DNA from 3 places in the Bradyrhizobium sp. SZCCHNR1098 genome. Region 1 is predicted to be linked to each of the others. Evidence: predicted binding sites of a transcription regulator. Region 1 holds the regulator's gene; each other region holds the start of a gene.
The links. Region 1 encodes LexA, which represses DNA repair genes until DNA is damaged. Its sites were predicted from a motif close to TGTTCNNNNTGTGTTCNG; they were not measured.

Region 1 (9,784 bases):
GATGGGGAGCAATGCGACCTTATGAGGTGGTCTGGTCCTCCAGACGGCCCAAGGATTCATCACGCCCCAGGATCGCCAGAACGTCGAAAATACCGGGTGAGGTGGTTCGGCCGGTGAGCGCCGCGCGCAGCGGCTGCGCCACCGCGCCCAGCTTGAGATTGTTGGCTTCAGCAAACGCACGCAGCGCGGCTTCCGTGGCCGGTCCGCTCCAGGACTCGACAGCGGCCAGCGCCTCATGTAGCCGGCCGATCAAGGCACGGCTGTCCGGCGTCAGCAGGGCGGCGGCCTTGGCGTCGATCGGAAGCGGCCGGTCGGCAAAGATGAAGGCGGCGCCGTCGATCAGCTCCAAGAGCGTCTTGGCGCGCTCCTTGAGGCCGGGCATCGCCTGGGTGAGCTGCGCGCGCGTGACGTCGTTGAGCTTGGCCTTGAGAGCCGCGCCGTTCGGCACGTAATTCAGCACGTCCTCGAACTGGCGCACCAGCGCCGCATCGTCGCTGTGGCGGATGTAGTGGCCGTTGAGGTTTTCGAGCTTGGCGAAGTCGAACCGCGCCGCCGAGCGGCCGATCGCCGGCAGGTCGAAGGCCTTGATCATCTCCTCGGTGGAGAAGATCTCCTGGTCGCCATGGCTCCAGCCGAGCCGCACCAGGTAATTGCGCAGTGCCGACGGCAGATATCCCATCGCACGGTAGGCGTCGACGCCGAGCGCACCGTGGCGCTTCGACAGCTTCGAGCCGTCGGGCCCGTGAATCAGCGGGATGTGCGACATCGACGGCACCGTCCAGCCGAGCGCATCGTAGATCTGCTTCTGGCGCGCGGCGTTGATCAGATGGTCGTCGCCGCGGATGACGTGGGTGACGCCCATGTCGTGGTCGTCCACGACCACCGCCAGCATGTAGGTCGGATTGCCATCGCCTCGCAGCAGCACGAGGTCGTCGAGGTTCTCGTTCTGCCAGACCACGCGGCCCTGCACCTGGTCCTCGATCACGGTCTCGCCGGTCAGCGGCGCGCGCAGCCGGATCGTCGGCTTGACGCCTTCGGGCGCCTCCTTTGGATCGCGGTCGCGCCACATGCCGTCATAGAGCCGGGTGCGGCCTTCCGCGCGCGCCTTTTCGCGCATCGCGGCCAGCTCCTCGGCGGTGGCATAGCAGCGATACGCCATGCCGCTGGCGAGCAGTTGCTCGGCGACCTCGCGATGGCGCGCGGCGCGGCTATATTGGTAGATGACCTCCCCGTCCCAATCGAGCTCGAGCCATTTCAGGCCGTCCAGGATGGCGTCGATGGCCGCCGTGGTCGAGCGCTCACGGTCGGTGTCCTCGATCCGCAGCAGCATCTTGCCGCCGCGGCCCCGCGCATACAGCCAGTTGAACAGGGCCGTCCGGGCGCCTCCGATGTGGAGAAAGCCGGTCGGGGAGGGGGCAAAGCGCGTGACGATCGGGGAGGTCATGGGCGGCAGCACGAAATCCAGGCAGGGGCTATGAAGGGCGGGGGGTGTATAGCAGGCCTATCGCATAACTAAAGCCTTCCTTGGGGGAAGCGGATTTGGCAGATAGGCTGCCAAATTCCGGAGCAGGATATTCTTGATGACCACGACGACAGACACGGCGACGACGGCAGAGGCAGGGCGCGACTTCATCCGCGACATCGTCCAGGCCGATCTCGACAGCGGCAGGCACAAGACGATCGTCACCCGGTTCCCGCCGGAGCCGAACGGCTACCTGCATATCGGCCATGCCAAGTCGATCGGTCTCAACTTCGGCATTGCCCAGGAGTTCGGCGGCCGCTGCAATCTGCGCTTCGATGACACCAATCCGACCAAGGAAGAGCAGGAATATATCGATTCCATCCAGGCCGACGTGCGCTGGCTCGGCTATGACTGGGGCGACAACCTGTTCTTCGCTTCGGATTATTTCGAGCGGCTCTACGATTGGGCGGAAGGGCTGATCAAGGCCGGGCTCGCCTATGTCGACGACCAGTCGCAGGAGGAGATCCGCCTGTCGCGCGGCACGCTCACCGAGCCCGGCAAGAACAGCCCGTTCCGCGACCGCACGGTCGAGGAGAATCTCGACCTGTTCCGGCGCATGAAGGCCGGCGAATTCCCGAACGGCGCGCGCGTGCTGCGCGCCAAGATCGACATGGCCGCCGGCAACATCAACCTGCGCGACCCCGTGCTGTACCGGATCATGCACGCCCATCACCCGCGCACCGGCGACGCCTGGAAGATCTATCCGAGCTACGACTACGCCCACGGGCAGTCGGACGCGATCGAGGGCGTGACGCACTCGATCTGCACGCTCGAGTTCGAGGACCACCGGCCGCTCTACGATTGGTTCCTGGACAAGCTGCCGGTGCCGTCGCATCCGCACCAGTACGAGTTCGCGCGGCTCAACCTGACCTACACGCTGCTGTCGAAGCGCGTGCTGACGCGGCTGGTGCAGGACGGCCATGTCTCAGGCTGGAACGATCCACGCATGCCGACCATCGCCGGCCTGAAGCGGCGCGGCGTGCCGCCGGCTGCGGTGCGCGAGTTCATCAAGCGCATCGGCATCGCCAAGGCCAACAGCATCGTCGACGTCGGCATGCTCGAATTCTGCATTCGTGAGGAGCTGAACCGCACGGCGCTGCGTCGGATGGCCGTGCTGCGGCCGCTGAAGGTGGTGATCGAGAATTATCCGGAAGGCCAGGTCGAGGAGCTCGAGGCGATCAACCACCCCGACGATCCCGCAGCCGGCACGCGCAGGATCGCCTTCGGCCGCGAGCTCTATATCGAGCAGGACGACTTCATGGAGAACCCGCCGAAGAAGTTCTTCCGGCTGTCGCCGGGCAACGAGGTGCGGCTGCGCTACGCCTATTTCATCAAGTGCCGCGACGTCATCAAGAACGACGCCGGCGAGATCGTCGAGCTGCGTTGCACCTATGATCCCGCGACCAAGGGCGGCAACGCGCCGGATGGACGCAAGGTCAAGGCGACGATGCACTGGCTGCCCGCTGCGCAGTCGCTGACCGCCGAGATCCGCCTCTACAACCAGCTGTTCGCCAATCCGAGCCCCAATGCGGCCGACTTCACCGCCGATCTCAATCCCAACTCACTCGAGGTCCTGATCGACGCCCGCATCGAGCCGGCGATCGCCGAGAGCAATTCGGACGCACCGATGCAGTTCGAGCGCCAGGGCTACTTCGTCCGCGATCCGGATTCGATGCCCGACAAGCTCGTGTTCAACCGCACCATCGGCCTGCGCGACACCTTTGCGAAGGAGGTCGCGAAGGGATGAGATGGGGACCGCAGCCGCAGCTCAATTGATCGCTGCGAGGCCGGCCTCGGTCAGCGTTGGCACGCCATCGCTGACCTCGACCAGGCCGCGCTCCGCGAGGAGCGAGAGATCATCGTCGGCGACGGGGGAGAGCGTGAGCCGGTGGGCCTTGATGTCCCGCAACGTCCAGCGCAGGTGGATCGCCGTGTCGAGCGCGAGGTCGGCAAAGGGATCGTCATTGTCATGGTGGTCCATACCCGCATAAGCCCGTGCGGTGCCGAAAGTTCCAATGACGTTCCCGGCACCGGGATTGGATTCTCGTTCCGTTCCGCTAGTCGGATTCCCCGTGGTTTCGCTAGCCTCCATGCCCGTGAAGTAACGGGTGGTGTGGGCAATGGCGGAGCCGGTCAGGCCGCCGGGAGGGCGTCGCGGGATCGCGGGCGCGATGGCCGATGTCTGGCCGCCGCGCGGCGCGCTGGCCGGCGGCTGGCCCGCGATCGGGTCCGGCGCGTCGTCGGCATTCGCCGCCCGCCTGAAGAGCTGGGCGGTCGAGGAGGCCGGGGCGGGCCGGCTGCTGCCCTGGGTGCCGGTGGCGTTCGGGGCCGGCATCGCGCTGTACTTCACCGCCGATCACGAGCCGGTGCTCTGGATCGCCGCCACCACCGCGGCGCTGCTCTGCATCGTCGCCATCATGATGCGGCGGCATCGGATGTTTCCGGTTGCCGTGATGATCGCAGCTGCAGCGTGCGGCTTTGCCGCGGCGACCATCAAGACCGCGCGTGTCGCACATCCGGTGCTGGCGCGGCCGTTGTATTCGGTGGCGCTGTCCGGCTTCGTCGAGGCGCGCGACGTCCGCGAGCGCAGCGATCGGATCGTGCTGCGCGTCGCCGCGATGGAGAGCCCGCGCAACGCCGCCACGATCGCGCGCGTGCGGCTCGCGGTGCGCAAGGGCACGGCGCCCGAGGTCGGCAGCTTCGTGCAGCTCAAGGCGCGGCTGCTGCCGCCGATGGCCCCGGTGCGGCCGGGATCCTACGACTTCGCGCGCGACATGTTCTTCCAGGGCATCGGCGCCTCCGGTTTCGTGATGGGCGCGATCACGACGGCGACGCCGCCGCAGGCCGCCGGCTTCGGCCTGGGCTATGCGGCGGCCATGCAGGGTCTGCGCGATGCGATCGACGCACGCATCCGTGCCCGCCTGACGGGCGATGAGCGCGCCATCGCCACCGCGCTGCTGACCGGCCGGCGCGACGCCATCACGCCCGATGTCAACGATGCGATGTTCGTCTCCGGCCTCGGCCACGTGCTGTCGATCTCAGGCTATCACATGGCCGTCGTCGCCGGCGTCGTGTTCTTCGCCGTGCGCGCGCTGCTTGCGCTGATCCCCGGCCTCACCATCAGCCATCCGATCAAGAAGTGGGCGGCCGCGGCGGCGCTGGTCGCGGCGGCGTTCTACCTGCTGCTGTCGGGCGCGGAGGTCGCGACGCAGAGATCGTTCTTCATGACGGCCGTGGTGCTGATCGCGGTCATGGTCGATCGCCGCGCCGTCACCTTCCGCACGCTCGCGGTCGCGGCGATGATCGTGCTGATCGCGGCACCCGAAGCGCTGGTGCATCCGAGCTTCCAGATGTCGTTCGCGGCGACGCTCGGTCTGGTCGCGCTGGTGCAGTTCGGCCTGCCCAAACTGTTTGCGACGCCGGACAGCTCCACGACGCAGCGCATCGCGCTGTGGGGCGGCCGCGAGCTTGCGATGCTGCTGCTGGCCTCGCTGATCGCGGGGCTTGCGACCACGCCCTATGCCGCGTTCCACTTCCATCGCGTCACGCCCTATGGCGTGCTCGCCAATCTCGCGGCGATGCCGGTGGTTTCGGTGCTGGTGATGCCCGCCGGACTGCTCGGCCTGCTGGCGGCGCCGTTCGGGCTCGACGGTCCCTGGTGGACGCTGATGGGCCTCGGCATCGACTGGATGATCGCGGTGACGCGCTGGGTGGCGGCGCTGCCCGGCGCGGTCGGGCGCATCCCGGGCTTCGGCATCGGTCCGCTGATCCTGGCCAGCCTCGGCGTCATCCTGATCGGCCTGCTGCGCACACCGCTGCGCTGGTCGGGCGCCGTCGGGCTCGCGGTGGCCACCGCGTGGGCCGCCACGACGCCTCTGCCCGACGTCCTGATCGCCGGCGACGGGCGCGCGGTGGCGGTGCGCGGCCGTGACGGACGTCTGCATGTGATGCGCACCGGCAAGGACGTGTTCGCCACCAAGGAGTGGCTCGCGGCCGACGCCGATGCCCGGCTGCCGGCGGATTCATCGCTCGCCGATGGCGTCTCCTGCGACGAGGCGGGCTGCGTGGTCGCGATGGTCGACGGCCGATTCGCCGCCTTGACCCTGCGCGCCGAGGCGCTCGACGATGATTGCGCCCGTGCCGCGCTGATCGTCACCGCGCGCGCCGCGCCGTCATCCTGCGCGGCGGCCGTCATCGATCGCCAGCGCCTGCAGCAGCAGGGCGCCTTGATGCTGGTGCAGCGGGGCACCGGCTTCTCCGTCACGCCGGTGCGCGCCGGCGGCACCGACCGCCCGTGGTGGCCGGCGCCCGCCGAGGCCGGCGAGTTCGACACGACGCTGACGCCGCGTGCGCCGGTGTCGCGGCTTCAGGACGCGACGCCGCCGGAGACGGAGCAGGGCGAGCAGGATTGAGCGCCGGACAGCTCGAACGTGCTGAGATGATACAACGTGCTGAGATGATACTCGGTGTCGTCGGGTCCATCGAACAGCGAGGGACCTTCGACCAGCGTGAACGCAGCGCCCGGATATCGTTGCCAGACGGCGATGTCATCAACCGTGACCGTTAGCCATCCGAACGGAAGCATGTAGCGGCCGGGCTCGGTGATCCGGTCGGCCTTGTTCCAATCGATCTTGTTGACCGCGGCGGCAAGCTCCCCCGGCACACAATGCCGGCCGAGGGATGTCGTTCCTATTCGATGCGATGCCGGAGCGTGAGGTTCGCCCGAAAGGACCTTGCGCTTGCAGAAACCAAATCTCCCCCGGCCGAAAGCTCGCTCATGACCGAGAGAAATGCGGACGCGCAGGCGCTCAGGTGATGCTGATGCGGCGAATCGGTGTGGCCTGCGAAGCCGGAACGTCCTCCGCCATGCCCGGGCGGCGTTCGGCCGGCTGCTTGCTGACCGGCAATTGTAGCACGGTGACGCGCTGGCCCTCGCAGAGCTGGGTCACCAGCACGTGGCGGCCGTCGGCGAATTCGATCGCGTCGTGATGGCGATCGGGGATGTGCGTCTCGATGCTGTTGAACTTCGCGACGCGCTCGCGGATCGTCCGGGTCCAGAGCCAGCGGCTGTCGTAGCGGACGTCCTCGACAAATGCCAACTCGGTGCCGGGCAGCATGCAGACTGCGACGGTCGGCTCGCTCTCGAGGGCGAAGCCGCGGGTGGCGGTGCCGCGAAACGTCGTCGAGATCAACGTCTCGCCGACCTTGGCGGGACGGGACGCAACCGCATGGAGGCTGTAGTCACACATCGGATCGCTCCTCGTTGAGAGATAGCCGACCCACGCTCCCCCCGGACAGGCGCAGGCCTCTATCAGAGTGGACATCGAGGAGATGTTAGCGCGCGCTTCACGGCAATTCTGCGCTGATCTGCACCGCGTGCGCCCGCGGGCGATCACAAGCGTTTGAGCATGCCGCGCTGCACATCCTGAGGTGCATTCGCGCGTGACCAATTTCGATCGGCGGAGAAGCGCGTGCGCTCGCCGCCGATCGACCGATCGCGTCCGCGATCAGTACTTGCGATACAGCCCGACCAGCTTGCCTTGGATCTTCACCCGGTTGGGCGGCAGGATGCGCACCTCGTAGGCGGTGTTGGCCGGCTCCAGCGCGATCGATGCGCCGCGGCGGCGGAAGCGCTTCAACGTCGCTTCCTCATCGTCGATCAGCGCTACCACGATGTCGCCGGTGTCGGCGGTCTCGTTGCGCTGGATCAGCGCCATGTCGCCGTCGAGGATGCCGGCATCGACCATGGAGTCGCCGCGCACCTCGAGCGCATAGTGATCGCCGTTGCCGAGCATGTCGGCGGGCACGCTGATGGTGTGGCTGCGCGTCTGTAGCGCCTCGATCGGGGTACCGGCGGCGATGCGGCCCATCACCGGCACCGCGACGGGGCGCTCGCCATCGTCCAGCGCGGGAGTGCTGGTGCGCACCTTGCCGAGATTGCCCTCGATCACCGATGGGGTGAAGCCGCGGCGGTTGTTGGCAGCCTGTGACAGCTCGGGCAGCTTGATCACCTCGATCGCGCGGGCGCGGTTGGGCAGCCGGCGGATAAAGCCGCGCTCCTCGAGCGCCGTGATCAGGCGATGAATGCCGGACTTCGAGCGCAGATCGAGCGCATCCTTCATCTCGTCGAAGGACGGCGGCACGCCGGCTTCCTTGAGCCGCTCGTTGATGAACCGCAGAAGTTCGTACTGTTTGCGCGTCAGCATCTCGACCTGGTCCCCAGTTTGTTGTCGTCCGAGTCCAGGAGCTGCGCCTTGAGCACAAACCGGCTGAGAGCGCCTTGGAGTCGGACCATCATCGCGTCGCCCGCAACATACTAAAAACAAATCATGAACGGACACTATATGTTCGATGTGTGTTCCGCAATCCTTAAATTGTAGTGAACGGACCGGGCTTTGCCGGGGGAAACGGCCTAGCTCGGCAGGCGCAGGATCTCGCACGGGCTGCCGGCGGCGGCCTTCGGCGCATACGCCCGCCGGATCACCAGCGCCTGCGAGAGCGCGAGATTGCCGAGCAGCGACGAATCCTGCTGCGTCACCGGCGTTGCGATCAGGGTGCCGTCGGCGCGCTCTTCGAGCTGCGCCCGCAGATAGTCCTCGCGCGAATCGTTCGCCCCGAGCTCGCGGCCGAGCAGGGCGGTCTCGCGTGGCATGCGAGCTTCGTCACGGCCGAGCAGCCGCCGAATCAGCGGCACCAGGAACAGGATGGCGCAGACATAGGACGACACCGGATTGCCGGGCAGTCCGATCACCCTCATGTCGCCGAGCCGTCCGTGCATCATCGGCTTGCCCGGCCGCATCGCGATCTTCCAGAACGCCATCTCGATGCCCTCGGCTTCGAGCGCCTGCTTGACGAGGTCGTGATCGCCGACCGAGGCGCCGCCGGTCGTGATCAGGATGTCGGCCTTGGCCTCGCGCGCCCGCCGGATCCCGGCGACCGTGGCCTCCATCGTATCCGCGGCGATGCCGAGATCGATCGGTGTCGCGCCCTCGCTGCGCACCAGCGCCCGCAGGGCGTAGCCGTTGGAATAGACGATCTGGCCCGGGCCGGGCGTCGAGCCCGGCATCACGAGCTCGTCGCCGGTGGCGAGCAGCGCCACCTTCGGCCGGCACCGCACCGGCAGTGCCGGATGATTCATGCTGGCCGCCAGCGACAGGTCGCGGTCGCTGAGCCGGCGGCCCGCCTTCAGCAGCACCATGCCCTGGTGGAAGTCGACGCCCGCGGGCCGAATGTGCCGGCCCTTGATCGCGGCCTCGGTGATGACGACGTGGCCATCTTCGGCGATCGTGTCCTCCTGGATCACCACCGCGTCGGCGCCCTCAGGGACAACGCCACCAGTGAAGATGCGCGCCGCCTCGCCGGGTCCGACCACGCGATCGAACGGCCGCCCCGCCGCGACCTCGCCGATCACCCTCAGCCGCACCTTGGCCTGGGCTGCGTCCGCCGCGCGTACGGCGTAGCCGTCCATCGCCGACATCGCCTCGGGCGGCTGCGTCCGCAGCGCCGCGAGGTCGCGGGCCAGGATGCGGTGATGGGCCTCGTCCAGCGTCACCAGCTCCTCGGCCAGCTCCTCGGCCAGCGGCTCGGCGCCGGCGAGCACGGCGGACAACGCATCGGACACCGGCATCAGGGCCATGAGAGTTCCTTCGGACGGAGACGGCAGATCGAATGAGTCGCCTTCTAACCGAACGCGCACGGCTCGGCCAAGGGCTCAGGCCGCTTCCTGCCTTCTGATCGTCTGATGTGGGCCGCGTCCGGGCCGCTGCCTCACGATCGCGCGAGAAAGTCTGCAATCAACCGCGTGACCTCCTGCGGACGTTCCAGGCTCGGCAGGTGCGCCGTTCCGGCCAGCTCATGTCCTGACCCGTTCGGCATTGTTGCGGCGAGCAGCCTGCTTCGCTGCTGGATGTGAGGAAAGTCCAAGTCCCCCCAGATGACGAGCGATGGCGCGACGATCTCCGCGAGGCGCGGGAAGGCTGGTGCCATATCGAGAGTCGCGCCGGTTGGCGGCGCGCGGAGTGCGGCGGCGTTCTTCTTCAGGAACGTCTCGCGTGGCTCGCCGGAGATGCGTCCCTCGCGCTGCAAGGGACCGTCGACCCACAGATGCGCCTTGATAGCGCTGACCCGATCCCAATCCTGTGCGGCCTCGGCAGCGGCCAACGACGCCGTTAGCGCCTTGATCTCCGGTGGATAGACCGGCTCCGGCGCGCCGCTGATCGAAGGTGCGATCAGCACCAGCGATGCCATACGTGACGGATGGCG
Region 2 (9,784 bases), on a different contig from region 1:
AGGCGCGGCAAGCCGCAGTGGTGACCCGCGTCGTCTCCGACATGGGCAACGATCCGGACCTGACGGCGCTGGCGCTCGCCAAGACCAAGCTGACGATGGCGAGCTTCTCTCGCACCCAGGAGTTCGAGGCCGACGGCATCGGCGTCGGCATCTCCGCCAAGGCGAAGTTCGATCCCTACGGCGCGGCGCGCTTCCTGAGCTCGATGGAGCGCAACGCCGAGCTGAAGGCCGGCAAGGTGGCGATCGACCCGCGCGCGCAGGACTTCCTGTCGTCGCATCCGGCGACGCCGGAGCGGGTGCAGAACGCTGCCGCCATCGCCAAGCAATACGTCTCCCCCGAGGCCAGGGAGCATGACCGCGAGACCTACTTGGCTGCGGTCGACAACATCGTCTACGGCGAGGACCCGAGCGAGGGCTTCGTGCGTGGGCGACGCTTCCTGCATCCGAAGCTCGGCTTCACCTTCCAGGCGCCGGAGAACTTCACGCTCGACAACACCGCGCAGGCGGTGATCGGCGTGCGCGAAGGCGGCGCCCAGGCGATGCGCTTCGACGTGGTGCGCGTGCCGGCCCAGCAGACGCTCGGCGACTATCTCAATTCCGGCTGGATGGAGAACGTCGACAAGTCGGCGACCGAGGAGCTGACGATCAACGGCTTCCCGGCGGCCTCGACCTCGGCGAGCGGCGATCCCTGGCAGTTCAAGGTCTACGCGCTGCGCGTCGGCAGCGACGTCTACCGCTTCATCTTCGCCTCGCGCCAGAAGACCACCGAGAGCGAGCGCAATGCGCGGGAGACGGTGAACTCTTTCCGCCGGCTCAGCCTGGAGGAGATCCAGTCGGCGCGGCCGCTGCGTATCAAGGTGATCACCGTGCAGCCGGGCGACACGGTCGAGTCGCTCGCGCACCGCATGACCGGCGTCGACCGTCCGGTCGAGCGCTTCCGCGTTCTCAACGGCCTCGACGCCCGCGCCCAGGTCAAGGTCCGCGACCGCGTCAAGATCGTGGTGGAGTGACGGGCTGAGGGACGGATTCCCCGCTTGCCCCGGCGGGGTTGATGCCATGCCAGGACGGCCACACCACAACTGTCGTCCCGGGCAAGACCGGCAACGCGACAGCGTTGCCGGGCGCCGACCCGGGATCCATAACCACAAGTGTAAATGGCTTGAGCGCTGGAGCTCCAGCGCGCGTCCTTGCAGGCGCCCGGGATTATGGGTCCCGGCGTTCGCCGGGACGACAGCGGAGCAAGTGCGACCAGCGCCCCACCTTCGCACGCAGTCCATCGCCAACTCGCGAACGGCGAGCACGTCTACACCATGGCCATGAAGCGGTGCCGTCGACGTGCATCCCAAACAAAAAGCCCGACCTTTCGGCCGGGCTTTCGTAAGCAACTAATTGGAAAACGCGCTAACGGTCGATCAGGCGGCCTCGTCGGCCACGGCGGTGTCGTCGCCGTCGATATCATCGCCCTCGGCGTCGGCATCACCTTCGGCGACCGCATCGGCTTCGGTCTTGGCACCGCGGCGCGGGCTCTTGGCGAGCTGCGTCTCGATCTCCTTGACGGCCTCGGTCTCGGTCGAGTGCTGCACGACGGCGATCTCGCGCGACAGACGGTCGAGCGCCGCTTCATAGAGCTGGCGCTCGCTGTAGGACTGCTCGGGCTGCGACTCCGAACGGTAGAGATCGCGCACGACCTCCGCGATCGCGACGATGTCGCCCGAATTGATCTTCGCTTCGTATTCCTGGGCGCGGCGAGACCACATGGTGCGCTTGACGCGGGCGCGGCCCTTCAGCGTCTCGAGCGCCTTCTTCACCAGCGCCGGGTCGGACAGCTTGCGCATGCCGACATTGGCGACCTTGGCGGTCGGCACGCGCAGCGTCATCTTGTCCTTGATGAAGTTGATGACGAACAGCTCGAGCTTGGCGCCCGCGATCTCCTGCTCCTCGATGGCCAGGATCTGGCCGACGCCGTGAGCCGGATAGACGACGAATTCGTTGGTCTTGAAGCCCTGGCGCTGGGTCGGCAGCTTCTTTTCCTCGACGCGCGGCGCGGCCGCGGCGGGAGCAGCCGGCTTGGCGGCGACAGCGGGCTTGGCAACAGGGGCAGCAGCTGCGGGAACGGCGGTCTTGGTGGCAGCCTTGGGCGCAGCGGCGGCCTTGGCAGGCGCAGCCTTGGCAACAGAGTCCTTTGCAAGAGTGGTCTTCGCGGCGGATGCTTTCGCGGCAGTCTTGGCAGTCTTTTCAGGCATTGCGCTTCTTTTGTTCTTAGTGGACTTGGCAGCCGAGGCCTTCGCGGCAGCCCGAATCTCCTTTACAGGAGCCCGGGCACGGCCCTTGGAAACGCTGCGGCTGGCCGCGGCGGCTTTTTTTGTACTCTTGGAAGCACTCTTTTTACGCGTTTTCTGTGACACAGCCTGCGCGCGGAACTGCCACGCCCCTGTTTGATGTTGCGGGAACCTAAAAGGGCGGCCAAAAAAGGTTACGCATGGCCGGGTTCGGCTCTGAGAATGTGCTATATATAGCACATTTGCCGCAAAAATCAATGATTTAGAGGCCGCAGGGGCGGTATTGTGACGGATCCACGAAGTTAGGGTTAAGTGAAGCGTGCCGGAATAGAACAACTCATGCAGCGCGTCCCGCTCGCCGCAAGAGGTGTTCTAGGCCATTGTTTCCGCGTAACGATTTCGATCGGCGCGACGGCGCCCCGCAGGCCGGGGCGCGCTGGTGAACGCGCAGGTCGCGAGACGACCGTCAGTCTCCGGCGCCGGGCTTCGACGAAAAATATTTCTGGAACTTTCCATCCTCGCCGTCGTGCTCCTTGGCGTCGGCCGGCGGGTCCTTCTTCTGGGTGATGTTGGGCCAGGACTTGGCATATTCGGCGTTCACGCCCAGCCACTTCTCCAGCCCCGGCTCGGTATCCGGCTTGATCGCGTCGGCCGGACATTCCGGCTCGCACACGCCGCAATCGATGCATTCGTCCGGATGAATGACCAGCATGTTGTCACCCTCGTAGAAGCAGTCTACCGGGCAGACCTCAACGCAATCGGTGTATTTGCACTTGATACAGTTTTCGGTGACGACGTAAGTCATCCAAGGCTCCGGAACGGATCGACAATTCGGCTGGCTTGGACTAGCGCAGGACGTGTTGTGCCGCAAGTGAAGCGGGGCGAAGAACTGAACCGGAAATTGCTCTGGCGCAACCGATCTGGCGCAACCGATCTGGCGCAATCGATCAGGATCGTCCGCCATCCAGATCATCGTACAGTCCGCGCACGGAGGCAGCATCGCCGCGGCGCTCGGCAAAGCCGGTCACCTTGAGCACGCGCACGCTGCGGTCGAGCGCGATGGTCAGCACGTCACCGGTCTTCACCCCGTGGCCGGGCGACGTCTCGCGCACGCCATTGATCCGGACATGGCCCGACGACACCAGTGCCGCGGCGCTGGTGCGCGCCTTCACCAGCCGCGCATGCCACAGCCATTTGTCGAGGCGCTGGCGCTCTGACGGGGTGCCGGACGTCGGCGTTGTCCTTCCAACCTATCTTGCCAACCGATCTTGCCGCTCAATCCTTGCGGTTGTTCGCCGCGAGCTGCTCCTTGAGCGCGGCAAGCTTGGCGAACGGCGAGTTGGGATCGACCGGACGGTCGCGATCCCGGCCTCCGCCGCCACTCGAGGCGTAGGGCCGCAGCGCCGGACCGCTGTCGCGCTTGTCGCGACCGCCCTTGCCGAAGTCACGGCCGCCGCGTCCCTCACCACCGAACTTGCCGCCCTTGTTGCGATCGCGGTTCTGGTCGCGCCCCTTGGCGTCATGGTCGCGGCGCGGCCCGCGCTCCTCGCGCGCCGGCGCCGATGCGCCCTCGGCTGAAGCCGCACCAGCCTCCGGCGGGCCCTTGCGGAAGTCCTTGCCGAACTCCTTCATCCGGTCGCGTCGGCCCTGGCCGCGGTGATGGCGCTCGCGCGCCTCGCCGCCCTCGGCCGGAGCCGTCCCGGCAGGCGCCTGCCCGCCGCCGGCACCCTGCCCGCGCTCGTGCTGCGGACGGTTGGGCCGGCCGCGATGATGATGGTCGTGGCGCGGCCTGCGCTCCTCCGAGCGCCCGCCCGGCCGCCAGACCTCGACCAGGACGGGCTCGGCGGCAGCCGCGGCCTCGGCGGGAGAAGCCGCGGTGGCGGTAGATCCAGCAGCAGCTTCAGTCCCGGCAGCTTCAGCCGAAGCATCGCCGATGCTTGCTGCCTCGTGCGCGACGGCCTCAGCGGCTTCTGGCTGCGGCGCATCCGCGGCAACGGCGGTTTCCGCCTCGGCGACGACGCTTTCGGCAGCCGTCTCGGCCACGGACGCCTCGTCCGCCGCATCCGGCGTGACGAAATCGACGGTCGGCAGCGATGCCAGGGCCGACACCGACGCGGTTTCCGCCTGCTCCTCGCCGACCGCCGCGGGCACGGCGACGGTCTGCTCGGTCACCGGAGCGACGGCGGCCTCCGCGACGGTAGGAACCTGCTCGTCGGCCGGCTCGCCGGCGACAAGCGCGAGGTCCTCGCCCGGCACGGCCTGCGCTTCTGCCGGCTCAGCCGGGGCGGTCTCCACAGCAGCGGCCTCGGCAGCAGCAGCCTCGACGGGCTTCTCAGCCGGCTTGGGCGGCAGGGGCGGACGCTTCTCCATGCGATAGCCAAGCGCGCGCAGGATCGAGGCGAAGTCCTCGCCGGCCGAACCGGTGAGCGAGGTCATCGCCTGCGTCACTACGAAGCCGCGGCCGTCGAAGGCGCCGGCGGGCTTTTCGCCCGGTGCATTGTCGCGCCAGGCCAGGGCGGGACGAATCAGGTCGGCCAGCCGCTCCAGGATGTCGACGCGCACCGCGCGCTCGCCCGCCTGCTTGTAGCCGAGCACGCGATAGGCATCGCGCGGCAGCGCCTTGTCGACCGGGAACGAGGTCCGGCCCGAGCTCGCCAGATGCTGCGCGCCGGTCAGCGCGGACATGTCGACATTGCCCTGCTTCTCGGCCCACAGCAGCGCAGCGAGCGCGCGCGCCGCCGGCTTGAGCAGCGCCGGGACGTAGATGTGATAGGCGCCGAAGCGCACGCCATATTTGCGCAGCGTGGCGCGCGACGGCTGGTCGAGATCCTTCATCTCGGCCGCGATCTTGGCGCGCTCGATGACGCCGAGCGCCTCCACCAGTTGGAACGCGATGCCGCGGCCGATGCCGGTGATGTCCTCGGCCTTGGACAATTCGAACAGCGGGCCGAGCAGCTTCTCGATATGCGTCTTCAGCCACAGATCGAGCCGCGCCTGCACCTTGTCGCGCGCAGCACCCGTCAGCCGCTCGTCGGCGATGATGCGCAGGCGCGGATGCAGCGCGTCGTCGGCCGCGACCAGCTTGGCGACCGCGTCGCCGGTCCAGCGCACCGTGCCGTCGGCGGTGAGCACGATGTGCTCGTCGGGCGCGCTGGACAGCTTCTCGGCGCGCGCCTCGATCTCGCCGGCCAGCGCCTTCTGGGCAGCAGCCTGCAAGGCCTTGGCCTCCGAGCCGGCTTCGGCGGCGTCGGGCGCGAAGGTGAATCCATCCAGACGGCCGATCGCGTGCCCTTCAACGATCACTTCGCCGGTCTTGCCGATTTCCGTATTCAAAACACTGTTCTCCCGCAGGCGCCGCATCAATACACTGGTACGACGATCAACGAAACGCTCCGTGAGCCGTTCATGAAGGGCGTCTGACAATTTATTTTCGAGCTCGCGGGTAATCCCCTGCCAATAATCAGGGTCGCGCAGCCAGTCTGGCCGGTTGGCCACGAAGGTCCAGGTACGAATCTGTGCAATCCGCCCCGACAGCGTGTCGATGTCGCCATCGACGCGGTCGGCCTGATCGACCTGTGCGGCGTACCAGGCGTCCGGAATACGCCCCTTCTGCATCAGGAAGCCGAACACGGTGGTCACCAGCTCCGCATGGGCGGCCGGCGACAGCCTGCGATAATCGGGGATCTGGCAGGTCTCCCAGAGACGCTCGACCGCGGACGCGCCATGCGCCATGTCGCGCACCTCGGCGTCGCGCGCGGCATGATCGAGCACGCGCAGATCCTCCGCGATCGGCGCGCGCGTCAGCGCCTCATGCCCCGGCGCGATCGCCAATGAGACCTGAAGCGCGCTCAAGGACGCGAAATCAAGCCTGGAGTTCCGCCATTGCAGCACCTTCACGGTATCGAAGGTGTGGTTCTGGAGCGCATTGACCAGCTCGGGCTCGAACGGCGCACAACGCCCGGTGGTGCCGAACGTGCCGTTGCGCGTCGCCCGTCCGGCACGGCCCGCGATCTGGGCAAACTCCGACGGCGTGAGCCGGCGGAACTGATAGCCGTCATATTTGCGGTCGGACGCAAAGGCGACGTGGTCGACGTCGAGGTTGAGCCCCATGCCGATCGCGTCGGTGGCGACGAGATAGTCGACGTCGCCGTTCTGGAACATCGCCACCTGCGCGTTGCGGGTTCGCGGCGACAGCGATCCCAGGACCACAGCGGCGCCGCCATGCTGGCGGCGGATCAGCTCGGCGATGGCGTAGACCTCGTCGGCCGAGAAGGCCACGATGGCAGTCCGGCGCGGCTGTCGCGTGATCTTGCGGTCGCCGGCGAATTCGAGCTGCGACAGCCGCGGCCGCGTCACGGTCGATACGCCCGGCAGCAGCCGCTCGATGATGGGGCGCATCGTCGCAGCCCCGAGCAGCAGCGTCTCGTCGCGGCCCCGCCGGTTGAGGATGCGGTCGGTGAAGACGTGGCCGCGCTCGAGATCGGCGGCGATCTGGATCTCGTCGACGGCGAGGAACGACACGTCGAGATCCCTGGGCATCGCCTCGACGGTCGACACCCAGTAGCGCGGGTTCTTCGGCTTGATCTTCTCCTCGCCGGTGATCAGCGCAACGGCCTCGCTGCCGACGCGATCGGCGATCTTGTTGTAGACCTCACGCGCGAGCAGCCGCAGCGGCAGTCCGATGATGCCGGAGGAATGCGCGAGCATGCGCTCGATCGCCAGATGCGTCTTGCCGGTGTTGGTGGGGCCGAGAACGGCGGTAACGCCGCTTCCGGGAGCACGGTCGGACGCGCGCTCGAAAGGCGAGGCTGCCGAAGAAGACGAAAAAGCCATTCGTTAAATTGGGTCTCGAGGCCGGCGTTGCAGGCGCGCGGGTCAGGCGCGATGGATGCTGGATTTATCGTCGTTCTGAGAGGCTGCGATCCTCACACCTGTGTCACATTGCTACGCATATAGGGACGCAGCTTAAGCTTCGGAACGCCTTGAGAACGAATCACGCCCGAATCGCTGACTCCAGCGCCTTTCCGGCTTCGTTCACCGCAACATCTCGCGCCGCGCGATCAAGGCAGCACTAGATCAAGTTTTCACGGTCTCGACAAGCAACGCTTTCGCGAGGGAACTGGCGCTGTTTCGAGCAGGCCCGAGTCGAATCAGAATCGGCGAAGAGTCAAACGGATTCACGCGAGCCGTCGTTCAGGCCGCGCGCCGGATCACACATGCTGGCTTTCCGGACGGCCTCGCAATGACGGCGCCGGCCGGACAACGAGGATTCCGCCGCGCGCTACTGCGTTTTCGCGACGTGCGGCGAAGCCTGGGTGATGAAGGAGGTCGCCTCGAGCATCGCCTTGCCGAAAGAGGTCGGAATCACGACCCGGAACGGCACCAGGATGCGCGTGCCCGCGAGCGGCACGAAGAAGATCTCCATGTTGCGGGCCTGGGCGAGATATTTGATCACCGGCCGGTCCGGGATGTAACCCGCAACCGGCGTGAAGTAGACCGCGCAGACCAGCGCCGGGCCGCGATAGCCTTTGTCCGCCTTGACGTTCTCCATGCGCTTGTAGTCGAGCTTGAGCTCGTAGCGCATGCGGCCGTCGAACACGGGCGCAGCGCCGCGGCACGAGTCCGGCGACAGCAGCTCGCCATTGCCCGGCACCCGCACCAGCGAGGCCGTCATCGGATCGAGCACGCCGCGCTTGTGGGCATCCGTTACCGGAATGCGGTCGGGATCGACCGGCGGCGTCGGCTCGATGGCGAAATCCTTCACGGTGCCGTTCTGCAGATTGATGCGGATCTGCTCGGACTTCTTTCCCGTGGTGGTCGAGGCCTGGTAGCTCTGCCCGACCAGGGCGCCGTTGACGACGCGTCCCTGCACCGACCCGGTGCCCGATCCTTGGGAGAAGCTCTTGAGCAGGCCCGCGGTGCCGCCCTGAGCTGCGGCGCCATACTGATCATCCCCGATTTCGACCGCCCAGGTGCCCTTGCCGACGGGGATGCCAGCCAGCGAAGCCTCATATTGGGCGTCCAGCCGGGCCTGTGCTCGGGCGCCGTGGGGGGCCAGCAGCAGGAGCGCCGCGATGGAGCCGGCCACCGCCAGGCGCCGGAAACGGAAGAAGGCCGTGCTGTTGGTCACGTCGAAATGGTCCTGCCGATCCGCTTGTCGGGCCCCGGCCCCTGTGCCGCGCCACTGCTGTTACTTACGCCAAAAACGCTCCTGAACAACGCGAACCGGTCACATCCTGGCCGATTGTCCAGCGCTTTACGTCCGGCTCCGCTTCCGGCGAAGCCGCATCGGGCGGCCCAACTCCCCATGAGCCCCTGCAGTCCGCCGGGCTCGAGGGGCCGGTTTGACGCGCCATCGCGCGAACGTCCACTCATCACGCCCGAATACGCCCTTTATGTGGTCTCCTGCGATCGGCTAAGATTTTGATTGTACGACGTCTTTCGGCGAAAAACGGCCATGCGGACGCCTATGGCCGGACGCCGTGCCGCGGACGCAAATACCGCCGCCGTGAAGCGAGGCAGCCCTGCGATTCGGCGCGTGGCAAGGTGCCACCGGCCCCATCCCTCAAAACCTTGACGAAAAGCCGCATCCCCCCTATAGGACCGCATCTCCCAGAGACGAGCTGGACGAGTTTTGGACCCCCGCGGCCCGCCGACACAGGCGGACGAAGGGTGCGGGGATGAGAGAGGATTTACTGCCATGTCGCGGCGCTGTGAACTGACGGCCAAGGGCCCCCAGGTTGGCCACAAGGTCAGCCACTCCAATATCAAGACCAAGCGGCGCTTCCTGCCGAACCTGTGCAATGTGACCTTCATCTCGGATGTACTCGGCCGCAACGTGCGCCTGCGCGTCTCGACCAACGCGCTCAAGAGCGTCGACCACAATGGCGGCCTCGACGCCTATCTGCTCAAGGCCAACGCTGCGGCGCTGTCGCCGCGCGCGCTGGAGCTGAAGCGCGCCATCGAGAAGAAAGCGGCGGACGCTGCCCCGGTCGCCAAGGCGAGCTGAGAGAGCAAGCCGAAATCCACGATTGATGCAGAAGCCGGACGCGTCACAGGCGGGGCTTCGAGCGAAGCGAGATGTCGAAACGGCCGGATCGAGAGATCCGGCCGTTTTGCTTGCGGATGCCGTGACCAGCCGACAACTCTGGACACGGCAGCCGGCGCGGGGCGACCGGACACGTCGAGTGACCATCCGTTCGTACGGCGGCGCCATTCGATCACTTCGCTATGTCCGTCGCGCGGCGCGCAACAGCGACCCAGACGAAGTGCCATAGGAACCGACCTCCCCAACACCAGCCCGATGCTCTACACTCGTTGCGGTAGCATTATCGCGGACATTCCTTTGTCATGAAGAATATTGTCATCTGCTGCGACGGCACCGGCAACGAGATCAGCGAAAACATCTCGAACGTGCTCAAGCTCTATCGCTGTCTGCGCAAGACCGACAAGACGACGCCACTCCAGGCCGTGTTCTACGATCCCGGCGTCGGCACCCTGACACA
Region 3 (9,784 bases), on a different contig from region 1:
ACCGACCTTGTCACCCAGCATGATGGCCCCATCGGCGCGCACCAGCGCGCCGTGGCGGCGCTTGGAGTCGACGAGCTTGGTGCCGGGCGCGATCATGCCGCGCTCGATCAGCTCCGAGAAGGCGACGCGCGGCGCTTCGCGCGCCGTCATGAACGGTGCCAGCGTTGCCTCCGGCAGCGGCTCGACCGCGGCGATGCGCCGCTCTGCCGCCTTCGCATAGACCTTGTCGCGCTCGAAGCCGATGTAGCGGCGGCCGAGGCGTTTTGCCACGGCTCCGGTCGTGCCGGTGCCGTTGAACGGATCGATCACCAGATCGCCGGGTTTCGAGGATGACAGCAGCACCCGCGCCAGCAGGCCTTCCGGCTTCTGCGTCGGATGGATTTTCTTGCCATCGCCGTCCTTCAGCCGTTCCTCGCCCGTGCACAGCGGAATCAGCCAGTCCGAGCGCGCCTGGACGTCCTCGTTGGCGGCCTTCAGCACTTCGTAGTTGAACGTGTAGCCCTTCGCCTTCTCGTCCCGCGCGGCCCAGATCATGGTCTCGTGCGCGTTGGTGAAGCGGCGGCCGCGGAAGTTCGGCATCGGGTTGGACTTGCGCCAGACGATGTCGTTGAGGATCCAGAAGCCGAGATCCTGCATGATCGCGCCGACGCGGAAGATGTTGTGATAGGAGCCGATCACCCAGATCGTTGCGCTCGGCTTCATCAGGCGGCGCGCGGCGAGCAGCCAGGCGCGCGTGAAGTCGTCATAGGCGGAGAACGAGGAGAACTTGTCCCAATCGTCGTCGACCGCATCGACCTGCGATTCGTCGGGACGCTTGAGCTCGCCCTTGAGCTGCAGATTGTAGGGAGGATCTGCAAACACCAGGTCGACCGATGCGCCTGGCAGTTTCGACATCTCGGCGACGCAGTCGCCGACGATGATTCGTTGCTCTTCGAGGGTCTGAAATTTAGTGCGGGGCGCCCTTGCAGACGCCCCGCGACGCGACTCTACCATGACTCAAGAACTCTGACTCAGGCGACGCTGTCGGCGACGCGGGACCTAACAACCGACTGCCCACACATTGACCCGGCAAAGTAAAAATGGACTTAACCCGGAAAATTATTCGCATCGATGCGCACGCTTTCATCACGCGCACCAGCGACGAATTCCGTTCGTCGATGCACGATGGTCTCTGCGCAAGACGCCGATTGCGATGGGTTTTTCGCGCCGGTCGCGCGCGAGCGCAGCCGATCGAGGTTCGGCGCGGGCCGGTTTTTTTTGGCTGCGCTAGGCAAAATTTGCCGGCCGGGTTATTGATTAACACAGTGGAAATTTTACCTGTCTGCCGCGTTAGGCATTTCGTGCAGAGCCGCGCAAGAATCGTGAGGAAAGGCCGCCCATGCGTTACGATGATTTCCGTCGCAGCGACGACATCGACGACCGTCGCGACGAAGGCGGCGGGATGGGCGGTGGAATGGGTCTGCCGATCGGCGGTGGCGGGCTGGGCATCGGCACCATCATCGTGCTCGGCCTGATCGGCTATGCCTTCGGCATCGATCCGCGCATCCTGATCGGCGGCGCCGAGATGCTGAGCCATGGCGGCGCGCCGACCCAGCAGGCGGACCGGCGCTCGCCGGGCCGGACGGGCGCACCCAAGGACGAGATGGGCGACATGATCTCCGGCGTGCTCGGCGAGATCGACGACCGCTGGAGCGAGATCTTCCAGGCCAGCGGCCAGAATTATACCGGGCCCAAGATCGTGCTGTTTCGCAACAGCACCAACGGCGGCCGCTGCGGCATGGCGCAGTCTGCGATGGGACCGTTCTACTGTCCGCCGGACCGGCAGATCTTCCTCGACACCAACTTCTTCCGCGAGGTCGAGACGCGCTTCCGGGGCTGCTCGGGCAGCGCCTGCAAGTTCACCGCGGCCTACATCATTGCGCACGAGGCCGGGCACCACATCCAGAACCTGCTCGGCATCCTGCCGCGCGTGACGCGGATGCAGCAGCAGTCGGACAACAAGGCCGAAGCCAACGCGCTGCAGGTCAAAGTCGAGCTGCAGGCCGACTGCCTGTCCGGGGTCTGGGTCAATCGCGAGGCCAAGAAGCGCCCGGGCTTCCTCGAGGAGGGCGACATCGACGCCGCGTTGACGACGGCCTCGGCGATCGGCGACGACACTTTGCAGCGGAAGGCGACCGGACGCGTGGTGCCGGATTCGTTCACCCATGGCTCCGCCGCGCAGCGCAAGCGCTGGTTCATGATCGGCTACCAGCAGGGCACGGTGCAGGCCTGCAATACGTTCAGCGCCAGTTCGCTGTAGGGAGACGCGATGATGGCGATCGACGAGAGCAAGAGCTTCATTCCCCTCAACATCGCCGTGCTGACGGTGTCCGACACGCGTTCGCTTGCCGACGACAAGTCCGGCACCACCCTGAGTGACCGCCTGACCGCTGCCGGCCATAGGCTCGCGGCGCGCGAGATCGTCACCGACGACGTCGAGAAGATCCGCGCGGTGGTGAAGTCGTGGATCGCCGATCCCGGCGTCGACGTCGTCATCACCACCGGCGGCACCGGCTTCACCGGCCGCGACGTCACGCCGGAAGCGATCGAGCCGCTGTTCGAGAAGCGCATGGACGGCTTCTCGATCGCTTTCCACATGCTGAGCCACGCCAAGATCGGGACGTCGACGATCCAGAGCCGGGCCACGGCCGGCGTCGCCGGCGCGACCTACATCTTCTGCCTGCCGGGATCACCGGGCGCCTGCCGCGACGGCTGGGACGGCATCCTCGCCGCCCAGCTCGACTACCGCACGCGGCCCTGCAACTTCGTCGAGATCATGCCGCGGCTCGACGAGCATCTGCGCCGGCCCAAGGCGCAGGGCGCGACGGCGTAGGACCACGGCACGACGACGCGCCGCGCGTCCATCGCACGTCTCACTTCGTTGGTACGATCTCGAAAGCGCCGCCGCCTTCGATTGCCGCGCCAATGAGGCCGCCCATCATGCTGGCGGCGAAATTCTGTCCGCGCGGTCCCACGACCATTCGATAGGTCTTGCCGGGCACGGCGGTGAAACGAATGTTCGACGAGCCCGGCGAGGACCATGTCGATACGGTGATCGTCGTGGCGCCCGGCGCAATCGGGCCGCTGTAGCTCTCGCCGCGGCCAAGGCTCGCCACCTTGGCGCCGTTGATCTCGATCGCCGCGGGCGCCGCCAAATAGAGGAAATCGGCCGTGCGCGTAATCGCGACCGTTGCGCGTCCTTTGGGCGCGGCGTGAGCCGCCGTCCCAGCCGCGACCCCCAACAAGCCTGCCAGCGCGGCAAGCGCTGCAAGCTTCGATCGCACCATCGATTCCATCACTGCTGATACTCGCCCCGTTTGGCGGGATACTACCGACGCGCGGGAACTTCGCAATCGGCATGCGCAACGTGTTGTGGGGGGGATCTCGGCCTACCGGCGGTTGCTGCAACCCGGGCGGCGCGGGCTACAGCTCGAGCCGCCATGTCTCGCCCGTCAGCGGGACGCCGAACATGGCGTGCGGCTCCTCAGCGATCTTGCGAAACCCGGCGCGGGCATAGATGTCGCGCGCGGCGGTGAGAATGCTTTGCGTCCACAGCTCGATCGTCCTGTAGTTCTTCTCGCGGGCGAAGCGGATGCATTGTTCGGTCAGGGCCCGGCCGACGCCGAGACCGCGGGCCTTCTTCTCGACCAGCAGCAGCCGCAGCTTGGCGGCCTCGTCGCTGCCCTTGACCAGGAAGATCGAGCCGACCGGCTCACCCGCAAGCTCGGCGATCCAGCAGTGCTCGCGCGCCGGGTCGTAGCTCCTGATGAACTGCGCGCCGATCTCGGCGACCAACGCCTCGAACGAGACGTCCCAGCCATATTCCTCAGCGTAGACGGCGCCGTGCCGTGAAACCACCCAGCCGATGTCGCCGGGGCGATGGCTGCGCAGCAGCACCGGGGAGCGGCCCGGCTGCTGCGGCTCCAGGGCGGTCTCGATCGTCGTCATTGCACCGACCAGCCGGTCGCGCACGGATGGCGCCAGCGGCGCCAGCATGGCCGCGATCTCCTTCTGCGAACTGCGGTCGAGCCTGGCATAGGCCTGTCGTCCCTTGGCGGTGAGCCCGAGCTGCTGCTGCCTGCGATCGGTCGGCAATGGCGTACGGGTGATCAGGCCCTGCTCGTCGAAGCTCTGGACGATGCGGCTGAGATAGCCGGCATCGAGGCCGAGCGAGAGACCGATCTCCTTGGCCGAGATGGCGTCGTACTGCGCCAGCTCATAGAGCACACGCGCTTCGGCCAGCGAGAACGGACTGTCGAGCAGATGCTGGTCCAGCGCGCCGAGCTTCCTCGTGTAGAAGCGGTTGAACGCGCGAACGGCGGCGACCTGGCCGTCGGATGGGGCAGGAATCATGTGGCACCTCCAATACTTGCCATTGTCAATCAATTGATTGACTTTGGCAAGTATCGTCCCGATGCTAGACCATGACAATCCGGCTGCGCAGCATGGTCCGCGAGGAGCGGCCGAGCTGACGCAACAGGCGCGTCTCGGCACGCTTTCGATCGGGCTGGTAGCCGCCGACCTGCCGGTAATGATCGCGGGCGATCAGCAGGCCCTGGTCGCCGAGCGGTCCGACCAGGGCCCGAGCGACCGATCGCATCCGCTCGTGCAGACTGATCGCAGCGTAAGGAGACCTGGCGTAACGGAAAACGCCGGCGCGGGGCTGGCCGGCGGCGGCGACGCTCTGGACGAACTGCCTGGTTTCGTCGATCCAGCCGGGATCGAGCATCGCGCCAGCGGGCAGAAACATCAGCCAGGGCGCCCGCGCGTTCGCGGCCCCTGCCGCGAGCGCTGCGGCCTGGGAGCCCTCGAACTTCATGAAGTGGCAGCCGGCGACGTCCGCGACACGCTCGATCACGCTGGAATCGGGCGAGCGATCGACCAGCAGCACCTCGGTGACGACACCGGCCGCGGCGCCTGGCACCAGCGCGGACAGGGTGGCCACGGCGGTCTGCTCGACACCTTCGGTCGGGATGATCACGCTCAGCATGAACCTGGCATCGTTATCTGTCGCGCCTCCAGCATGACTGTTATCATCTTGTCATAGCCAAATCAGCCCGCTGCGCTGCGGAATTTTGCAGCACGTAGCGGGTCGCGCACGTTCGGGCAACGCCGAACGATTGCTATTTCAAGGTGCTGCGTTGCTGGAGCTCGCGCTTGGCTGGTTCAGTCGCCCGCCTGTGTCGGCGTGGTGCCGCCGGCGCTGTTCGGCCAGACCCAGTCGCGGATCGTCGGCATGTCCTCGCCATGCGCCCGGATGTAGCGGGTATGCTCGATCAGCGCATCGCGGAATTTCTGTTTCACATGGGCTGCGGGCACGCTGAGGCCGGGCACGCGCTCGATCGCCTCGATGGCGAGGTGGAAACGGTCGAGCTCGTTGAGCACGACCATGTCGAACGGCGTCGTCGTGGTGCCTTCCTCGATGAAGCCGCGCACATGCATGCCGGCATGGTTGGTGCGGCTGTAGGTGAGGCGATGGATCAGATACGGATAGCCGTGATAGGCGAAGATCACTGGCTTGTTGACGGTGAACAGGCTGTCGAAGTCGCGGTCGCTGAGGCCATGCGGATGGTCCTGCTTCGGCTGCAGGGTCATGAGATCGACGACGTTGACGACGCGGATCTTCAGGTTGGGCAATTCCTTGCGCAGGAGGTCGACGGCTGCGAGCGTCTCCAGGGTCGGGACGTCTCCGGCGCAGGCCATCACCACGTCGGGCTCTTCGTCGGCGGGCTCGGTGCCGGCCCAAGACCAGATGCCGATGCCGGCGTCGCAATGCGTGGCGGCGTCCTGCATCGACAGCCATTGCGGCGCGGGCTGCTTGCCGGCGACGATGACGTTGATGCGGTCGTAGGTGCGCAGGCAATGGTCGGCGATCCACAACAGCGTGTTGGCGTCCGGTGGGAAGTAGATGCGGACGATATCCGCCTTCTTGTTGGCGACGAGGTCGACGAAGCCGGGATCCTGATGGCTGAAGCCGTTATGGTCCTGCCGCCAGACATGCGAGGTCAAGAGATAGTTCAGCGACGCGATCGGGCGCCGCCACGGCAGCTCGCGTGACACCTTCAGCCATTTGGCATGCTGGTTGAACATCGAATCGATGATGTGGATGAAGGCCTCGTAGCAGGAGAACAGGCCATGGCGGCCGGTGAGCAGATAGCCTTCGAGCCAGCCCTGGCAGAGATGCTCGCTCAGCACCTCCATGACGCGGCCGTCATGCGCCAGATGGACGTCATAGGGCTCGATGCCCTCCATCCACACGCGCTCGGTGACCTCGAACACCGCATCGAGCCGGTTCGACGCCGTTTCGTCGGGACCCATGATGCGGAAGTTTCGGGTCTTCGCATTCAGCGTGATCACGTCGCGCAGGAACTTGCCGAGCTCGCGCGTCGCTTCAGCGATGGTCTGGCCCGGTGAGGACACCTCGATCGCGAAAGCTTGATAGTCCGGCAGCTTGAGCTCGCGCTTGAGCAGACCGCCATTGGCATGCGGATTGGCGCCCAGGCGTCGCTGCCCTTTGGGCGCCAGCGCCTGCAATTCCGGCCTGAGGCGGCCATGGGCGTCGAACAGCGTCTCCGGCTCGTAGCTCTTCAGCCAGGCTTCGAGCAGCGCGAGATGCTCCGGCTTGCTGCGGGGGTTGGCAATCGGCACCTGATGGGCGCGCCAGAAGCCTTCGACCTTGAGGCCGTCGACCTCCTTCGGCCCGGTCCAGCCCTTCGGGCTGCGCAACACGATCATCGGCCAGCGCGGCCGTTGGATCGTTGCATCCGGCTGACGCGCATTCTGCTGGATGGAGCGGATGCTCGCGAGCGCAACATCGAGCGCGTCCGCCATCTGCCGATGCATCGCCTTCGGCTCCGCGCCTTCGACGAACAGCGGCTCGTATCCGTAACCTTCAAACAGGCATTTGATCTCGGCATCGCCCATGCGGCCGAGCACGGTGGGATTGGCGATCTTGTAGCCGTTGAGATGCAGGATCGGCAGCACCGCCCCGTCATGGACCGGGTTCAGGAACTTGTTCGAATGCCAGGACGCGGCGAGCGGGCCGGTCTCGGCCTCGCCGTCGCCGACCACGCAAGCCACGATCAAATCGGGATTGTCGAACGCCGCACCATAGGCGTGGACCAGCGCGTAGCCGAGTTCACCACCTTCATGGATCGAGCCCGGCGTCTCAGGCGCGGCATGGCTCGGGATGCCGCCGGGGAAGGAGAACTGCCGGAACAGCTTGCGCAGGCCATCGGCATCGCGCGTGATCTCCGGATAGATCTCGCTGTAGGTGCCTTCGAGATAGGTGTTGGCGACCATGCCCGGACCGCCATGGCCGGGGCCGCAGATGTAGATGACGCTGAGATCCTGCGCCTCGATGGCGCGGTTGAGATGGGCATAGATGAAGTTCAGGCCGGGCGTCGTCCCCCAGTGGCCGAGCAGGCGCGGCTTGATGTGCTCCGGTTTCAGCGGCTCGTGCAGCAGCGGATTGTCCAGCAGATAGATCTGCCCCACCGAGAGATAATTCGCCGCCCGCCAGTAGCGATCGAGCAGGTCAAGATCGCCGGCCGGGGTGGTCTGTTGGGGAGAAGTGATCTGCATGGGACCTCGCTTGCCTTCCGCTTCGCGCCTGCGGGATACTGTATGAGAGTAACGCCGCACCGTCCTGTTCCAGCGCACCTGCAGGATAGAACGGGAATGTGATGGCTGGCCTTGCGCCCGCGCAGAGCATGCCTGCGCTTTTGTTCTATTTTGTTCTTGTAATGTTCTGTTTGCGTGCTATGTCTTGGCCATGAGCCGAGCATCTTCACATGCCCTCAAGCGCCCGCCGGTCCCGGTGCCCTCCGAGCCGGCGGGCGCGCCTTCGTCAGGTCCTGGGAAGGACTTTCCCGAACTCGCGGTCGCCATCGAACGGGGCCGGCGCCGCGGCCGGGGTGCCCAATCCAACGCGAGCGGTCGCTACGAGGCGGAGGCCCGTGTTGTCTTCGATGATGGCTGGCAGAGCCTCGAGGAGCTGCCGCCGTTCAAGACGACGGTCGCGACCGACACCTCGCGCAAGGTCATCACCCGCAACGACTCGCCGGACATCGGTTTCGATCGCTCGATCAATCCGTATCGGGGCTGCGAGCACGGCTGTGTCTACTGCTTCGCGCGGCCGACCCATGCGTTTCTCGGGCTGTCGCCTGGTCTCGACTTCGAATCCAAGCTGTTCGTGAAGCCGGATGCGCCCGCGCTTCTGGAGAAGGAGCTCGCGGCCAGCGGCTACGATCCGCGGATGATCGCGATCGGCACCAACACCGATCCCTATCAGCCGATCGAGCGCGAGCGGAAGATCATGCGCGGCATCCTCGAGGTGCTGGAAAAGGTTGGCCATCCCGTCGGGATCGTCACGAAGTCGGCGCTGGTGATGCGTGATGCCGACATCCTGGCGCGGATGGCCAAGAAGAACCTGGCGAAGGTCGCGATCTCCGTGACCACGCTGGATCCGAAGCTGGCGCGCACGATGGAGCCGCGGGCCTCGACGCCGTCGAAGCGGCTGGAGGCGCTGCAGGCGCTGTCCAAGGCCGGCATTCCGACCACGGTGATGGTGGCGCCGGTGATCCCGGCGCTCAACGACAGCGAGATCGAGCGCATTCTCGATGCCGCCGCCCATGCCGGCGTCAAGGAAGCGGCCTATGTGCTGCTGCGGCTACCGCTGGAGGTGCGCGACCTGTTCCGGGAATGGCTGCTCGAGCATTATCCCGACCGCTACCGCCACGTCTTCACCCTGATCCGCGATATGCGCGGCGGCCGCGATTACGACTCGCAATGGGGCACGCGAATGAAGGGGACAGGCCCGATGGCCTGGATGATCGGTCGCCGCTTCGAGATCGCCTGCGAGAAGCTCGGGCTGAATAAGCGTCGGACCAAGCTGACGACCGATCATTTCGTGCGGCCGAAGGGCGGCGGCCAGCAGCTCAGCCTGTTCTGAAGCGTGCGGAGAGTAAGTGGAGAGTAGGTGATGAGCGCACAAGCGAGCGTTCCGCGGTTCACCGTCATCACACTCGGTGTGTCCGAGATGCGGCGGAGCATCGCCTTCTATACATTGCTCGGCTTCGTCCGAAAATTCCGCGCGACCGGCGAGGCCGTGGCATTCTTCGAGACCGGCGGGACGGTGCTGGCGCTGTACCCGTGGGGCGCGCTCGCCGGTGACGCGGGCGTGCCAGACGCACCGCGTCCTCAGGCGTTCCGAGGCGTGACGCTGGCATGGAACTGCCGCTCGGAGGCTGAGGTCGATGCGGCGCTCGCGTCGGCGGTGGAGAAAGGCGCAATGCTGCTGAAACCGGCGCAACGGACCGACTATGGCGGTTATAGCGGCTATTTCTCCGATCCGGACGGTCATGTCTGGGAAGTGGTGATCGCGCCGGGGATTGATGTCGGCGAGGATGATCGAGTGCATCTGCCGGCGTAGTCGGTCGCCGGCAGGGGGCGAATAGCGGGGAATTGAGGCCCGTTCGGGTTGCGCCGCCGCCAGCCGTTTCGCACCATGGCGGCCATGATTCGCGATCAGTCAAAGAAGCCGGGCAGGGCGAAAGCAGCGAGCTGCGCCGTGGCGAAGAGCGCCCCTGCAAAGGCCGCGACCAAGCCTGCTGCCCCGGGTGCTGCCGGCAAGTCGGGCGCCAAGCTCGGCAAGGGCGTCATCGCGGTGGCGCCGCCGAGCTTCCGGCGCGAGCGCGCGCTGTTGAAGCAGGGCGTCTGGCCGGTCGCGGGCTGCGACGAGGCG

Region 2: a site for LexA is predicted at 7,253-7,270, ahead of QX135_RS00260 (helicase-related protein). Genes of this name have one in related genera too.
Region 3: a site for LexA is predicted at 7,775-7,792, ahead of QX135_RS06515 (PA0069 family radical SAM protein). Genes of this name have one in related genera too.

The regions. Positions count from the first base shown of each region.
Region 1 covers NZ_JAUEXY010000007.1:129,066-138,849, forward strand. The annotation lists gene gltX (glutamate--tRNA ligase) at 20-1,444, opposite strand; gene QX135_RS16785 (glutamine--tRNA ligase/YqeY domain fusion protein) at 1,581-3,269, shown strand; gene QX135_RS16790 (hypothetical protein) at 3,291-3,503, opposite strand; gene QX135_RS16795 (ComEC/Rec2 family competence protein) at 3,643-5,934, shown strand; gene QX135_RS16800 (hypothetical protein) at 5,889-6,107, opposite strand; gene QX135_RS16805 (hypothetical protein) at 6,331-6,771, opposite strand; gene lexA (transcriptional repressor LexA) at 7,030-7,728, opposite strand; gene glp (gephyrin-like molybdotransferase Glp) at 7,935-9,158, opposite strand; gene QX135_RS16820 (alpha/beta hydrolase) at 9,290-9,784, opposite strand, start outside.
Region 2 covers NZ_JAUEXY010000001.1:53,066-62,849, forward strand. The annotation lists gene QX135_RS00240 (M48 family metalloprotease) at 1-1,010, shown strand, start outside; gene QX135_RS00245 (CarD family transcriptional regulator) at 1,413-2,243, opposite strand; gene fdxA (ferredoxin FdxA) at 2,746-3,084, opposite strand; partial or broken gene QX135_RS00255 (RNA-binding S4 domain-containing protein) at 3,227-3,493, opposite strand; gene QX135_RS00260 (helicase-related protein) at 3,555-7,112, opposite strand; gene QX135_RS00265 (DUF3108 domain-containing protein) at 7,561-8,340, opposite strand; gene rpmB (50S ribosomal protein L28) at 8,980-9,288, shown strand; gene QX135_RS00275 (DUF2235 domain-containing protein) at 9,630-9,784, shown strand, end outside.
Region 3 covers NZ_JAUEXY010000002.1:487,223-497,006, forward strand. The annotation lists gene QX135_RS06480 (site-specific DNA-methyltransferase) at 1-993, opposite strand, end outside; gene QX135_RS06485 (neutral zinc metallopeptidase) at 1,379-2,299, shown strand; gene moaB (molybdenum cofactor biosynthesis protein B) at 2,309-2,872, shown strand; gene QX135_RS06495 (hypothetical protein) at 2,913-3,326, opposite strand; gene QX135_RS06500 (helix-turn-helix domain-containing GNAT family N-acetyltransferase) at 3,463-4,392, opposite strand; gene QX135_RS06505 (glycosyl transferase) at 4,457-5,029, opposite strand; gene QX135_RS06510 (phosphoketolase family protein) at 5,206-7,623, opposite strand; gene QX135_RS06515 (PA0069 family radical SAM protein) at 7,814-8,992, shown strand; gene QX135_RS06520 (VOC family protein) at 9,023-9,472, shown strand; gene QX135_RS06525 (ribonuclease HII) at 9,548-9,784, shown strand, end outside.